2 regions of the Jeotgalibaca sp. MA1X17-3 genome follow, and region 1 is predicted to be linked to the other one. Evidence: riboswitches for the same ligand, from Rfam matches in the RefSeq annotation. Region 1 holds a riboswitch; the other holds the start of a gene.
What was found. Region 1 has a riboswitch for cobalamin ahead of LZ578_RS10160 (DUF4430 domain-containing protein). Riboswitches for the same ligand answer to the same signal wherever they lie in the genome.
Positions count from the first base shown of each region.

Region 2: it holds a riboswitch for cobalamin, as region 1 does, so the genes downstream of both, LZ578_RS00405 (DUF4430 domain-containing protein) here and LZ578_RS10160 (DUF4430 domain-containing protein) in region 1, are expected to answer to the same signal.

Region 1 covers NZ_CP090983.1:2,025,430-2,027,637, reverse strand. Annotated here, with positions in the region: gene LZ578_RS10165 (Ig-like domain-containing protein) at 1-490, shown strand, start outside; adenosylcobalamin (AdoCbl) riboswitch at 622-776, shown strand; gene LZ578_RS10160 (DUF4430 domain-containing protein) at 954-1,364, shown strand; gene LZ578_RS10155 (BMC domain-containing protein) at 1,531-1,875, shown strand; gene LZ578_RS10150 (EutP/PduV family microcompartment system protein) at 1,894-2,208, shown strand, end outside.
Region 2 covers NZ_CP090983.1:91,507-93,714, reverse strand. Annotated here, with positions in the region: gene LZ578_RS00410 (sugar MFS transporter) at 1-590, shown strand, start outside; cobalamin riboswitch at 914-1,102, shown strand; gene LZ578_RS00405 (DUF4430 domain-containing protein) at 1,256-2,208, shown strand, end outside.

The DNA of each region.
Region 1 (2,208 bases):
TGAAAATACCAAACGAAGTTATGTAAAGAGTAAACCAATTGTTAATTATTCTACTCACGTACAAAAACAAGGATGGCAAAAAGTAGTTTCTAACGGTGTCATGAGTGGAACGTCTGGAAAAGCTCTTCGTTTAGAAGGAATCTTGATGAATATTTATGATCCATCTTTGACTGGTGGAATTGAGTACAGAACGCATGTAGAAAAAGTCGGCTGGCAAGATTGGAAAGCTGACTGGAAAATGAGTGGAACACAAGGAAAAGCATTACGGCTAGAAGGGATTGAAATAAAACTAACCGAAGAAATGGCACAACACTATGATGTTTACTATCGTGTCCATGCACAAAGTTATGGATGGTTGGGTTGGGCTAAAAATGGCGAATCCGCAGGAACTGAAGGACTTGCAAAGCGTCTCGAAGGTATTGAGGTCCGACTCGTTTTAAAGAGTTTAAATGCGCCAGGATCGACTTCGAACTCATTTATAAAGAAATAAAATATAAAAAGACAGAGTACATTACCAAGAATGTACTCTGTCTTTTTTATGATAAATATATCTCTATTTAAAATAAAAAAGAAGAAGCTTGCAAAAGAAGAAGGATTGGACTATTATAGGAATTGATAGAAGTACCATTCTAAGACAACTAAGATATGGAAGTTTGGTTCAATCCCAAGACGGTCCCGCCACTGTAATCATATGGCAACATATGGAGTCAGATCTTTATCTTAGCTTGCTAATCATGCATGCGCATCCTGTTTCGAGGTAAAACAGTGTCGTAGTAGTCTATGTAATGGAGCATAGACTTTTTTTATACCCAAAACAGCTTCATTTTTAGCAAAATGAGGAATTCTATCAAGTATAATTGGAACTGTTTTTCAATGATGAATAACAATGGGCAATGACGCCTATTCAGTTCTAATATTTTAATTAATTAAAAAGGATAAGGATGTTGTAAATTATGAAAAAACTATGGATACTATTCGCCGCAGGATTTATTTTAACAGGTTGTGCTGATGCAGGAAATAATGCTGCAAATTCAGCAGAAACTCAGTCGAACATAGAAATAAGTTCATCGATAAAGAATGAAAACGCAATTTCTGTAACGATTAGTGTAATGGAAGATGGAAAGTTAATAGAGGACGGTACAAAGAGTCTAGAATTAGAAGAAGGAACCACTTTATTAGAAGCAATGAAAGCTAATTTTGATATTGAAGAAGACAATGATTTTATAACTTCAATCAATGGGCAGGAACAAGATAATGAAGCTAACAAATATTGGCTATTTGATATCAATGGGGAAGAGTCCATGGTTGGTGCTGCTGATGTAGAGCTTCAAGAAGACGATTTCGTAGAGTTTAATTTAGAATAAACCAACTAATATTTTCCAAAGAAAAAAGACCGGAAAACGGTCTTTTTTGTTGTTTAAAAAACGCCTAGACTCATGTTTTTTTATTCCTGTCTTGACTTTCTTTTTTTTTAGAAATACTATAAATATGTGTGTTGCGCTTTCATCTTGAAAATGAGGGGCGGAAAAAATGACAATTAAAGATAGAAAAATATTTGAATCTGTTCCCGGTAAACAAGTAACTTTGGCTCATATTATTGCAAGTCCTGATAAACGGATTTTTGATAAACTGGGATTACAAGATGAGTATTATCAGGCAATCGGAATCATGACGATCACTCCGAGTGAAGTTTCCATTATTGCCGTGGATATTGCCAAAAAAGCTGCGGCAATAAAGATTGGTTTCGTAGATCGATTTAGTGGTTCAGTTTTTATTTTAGGCGACGTTGCCTCAGTAGAAATGGCCATGCAAGAGTCAATCGATTATTTAGAAAAATTAATGGGGTTTAGTATTACAAAAATAACTCGCACCTAAAGTAAAGAGGGTGACTAAATGAAAAAAATCATGTTCATTGGCTCAATTGGATGCGGTAAAACAACACTTTGCCAAAAAATAGTTGGAAAAGAACTTCATTATAATAAAACACAAGCAGTAGAATTTTATCCGCAAATGATCGATACTCCTGGAGAATTTATTCAACATCGACGTTTTTATAATGCCTTACAAATGATGGCAGTAGAAGCAGAAATTATTGGTTTGGTCTCTAACTGCGTGGAAGAAGAACAAGTCTTTTCACCGGGTTTTGCTCAAAACTTTATGAAGCCTAGTATCGGAATTATTACTCAAATTGATTTATGTGATGATAAA
Region 2 (2,208 bases), 460 kb from region 1:
TTTCATTTGAATTTTTAAAAGATAGTCTATTTTGGGTTATTATTGCTATTTTGTTTTTCTATATGTGTAGTGAAGCTGCAATAACAGGTTGGTTAGTGAAGTTTTTTGTAGATACGAATGTTTTGGTTCTAGAAAAAGCTCAGCTACTTTCCAGTTTTCTATGGCTAGGTATTTTAATTGGTCGAGTATACTGCTCTATAGTGAGTGGGAAAATGTCTAGAAAAAGATTGTTGATTGGTATCAGCTTAGGTATGTTTGTTTCCTTTGTAGCTCTGATTTATAGTCAAACTACTCTAACAGTTATTCTCTCTTCATTGGCTCTTGGAGCAACGATGGGAGGGATTTATCCAACTGCTGTAACTTTAGCTGGAGTGTCCATCAAACAATACCCGATGGCTATGGGATGGATTTTAGTCACAGGAGGAATTGGAGCAACTGTTGCACCTACCTTTGTAGGAGTTTTATCTGATCACTTTGATTTGTTTTTCGGAATGCAAAGTATTATTATCATGATTGGATTGATGATTGTAAGTATAGCGACATATATAGTGATTGAACGAAAAAGAGTTATTTCTGAGGTTAAAATTTAATAGATAATAAGAAAGTGAGAAATGTTCTAAAGAACTTCTTACTTTCTTTTTTTGTGTGAATAGATATTTTTGTGTCAAACAAGATAGAACGGGCGGCGTTATAAAAACCAGTTAATTGTAACGGGTGTTAGTAAAACCCATCTATAGATACAGTTATAGACTTTGAAAAAGTACTTTAGCGTTGTAAATACAGGTAGAACGTATAAAACGGATTGGTTTTTTTGTAATAAAAATATAGCATCTATGATAATTAAAAATTGAAAAATTAGTTTTTCTTCATTTAGTTGTAAAACAAGTTTTTGTCCCATATAATGAAAGTAGAAATTAAATACTGAATAATAGGTTAACATCATTAAGTGATGTCAATAAAAGGAAAGTTCGGTTCAAATCCGACGCGGTACCGCCACTGTAAGTGCGAGTTTTCTATTATTATGCCACTGTCATCAAGATGGGAAGGCAATAGAAAGCAAAAACCACAAGCCAGGATATCTGCCTATTTTCTACCATTCCAACTACGAGTATAGGGAGGTGTGTATGCAAATGAATTATTTCGTTTGCATGTTCATAAAACGCTTACATGCATCTCGTTAAAAGAGGTGTATTTTTTTGATTTAAGTTTTGGTTATTATATTGAAAAGAATAAATAAAGTAATAGGAGTGTACAAATGAACAAAAAGTTAAGAAAAATCAGTATTTTAATACTTTCTTTTTTATTTACATTAGGCAGTGTTATTGGGTTCATTCCCCAAGAAACGTTAGCAGCCACGTTAGATCATGCTGTAACTGTTCAAGCAACAGATAGTGAAGGGAATAAAGTTCTTCCTTTAACAGCTGTAAAAGTTGAAGAAGGGGCTACTGCTTATGATGCATTAATTTCAGCGGCTGAAAAGCAGGGAGTTGAAGTGGCTACTACTGAATTTGATGGTGGTTTAGGTCAATTCGTTGAAGCAATTGGAAATGTTGAAGGGGACGGTATAAACAATTATTGGTCTTTCCTTACACAAGGGGAGTATTCTCAAGTAGGTGTTTCCAATTACAAAATCAGTCATGGAGATAACTTAAACTTTGTATTGATATCTATGAATCCTGAAGAAAATGATCCAGATATTTCAGTTACCGTTTCAGCAAAAGATTTAAATGGTAATTTGGTAATGCCAGAAACTAATGTTTCATTAGATGCAAGAAGTTCTGCTTATGACGCCCTTTATCAAGCAGCATCTAGTAATTCATTAAAATTAAATGTAGCGGTAGATGAAACGTACTTCACTTACATCAATAATATTGGAAATCAAACACTAGGTGAGTTTGATTATTGGAATTTATCAGTAAATAATAAAGTATCTGAAAATGGAGTAATTACCACTTTATTGAACGATGGAGATCATATTCAATTGGAAATTCAAAATTTTTCAGACTCAGAAAATCCAGAAGAACCAGAAAATCCAGAAGAACCAGAAAATCCTGGAGAGTCAACAGATCCCGAGGAACCACAAAGTCCTGGAGAGCCAACGGATCCGGTAGATCCAGTAGATCCAACAAGTCCAGAAACTCCCAATCAAGTAGATATTGCAGCTCAGATTCAAGGAGTTTTAAACTATATTGATTCAAATGACACCAC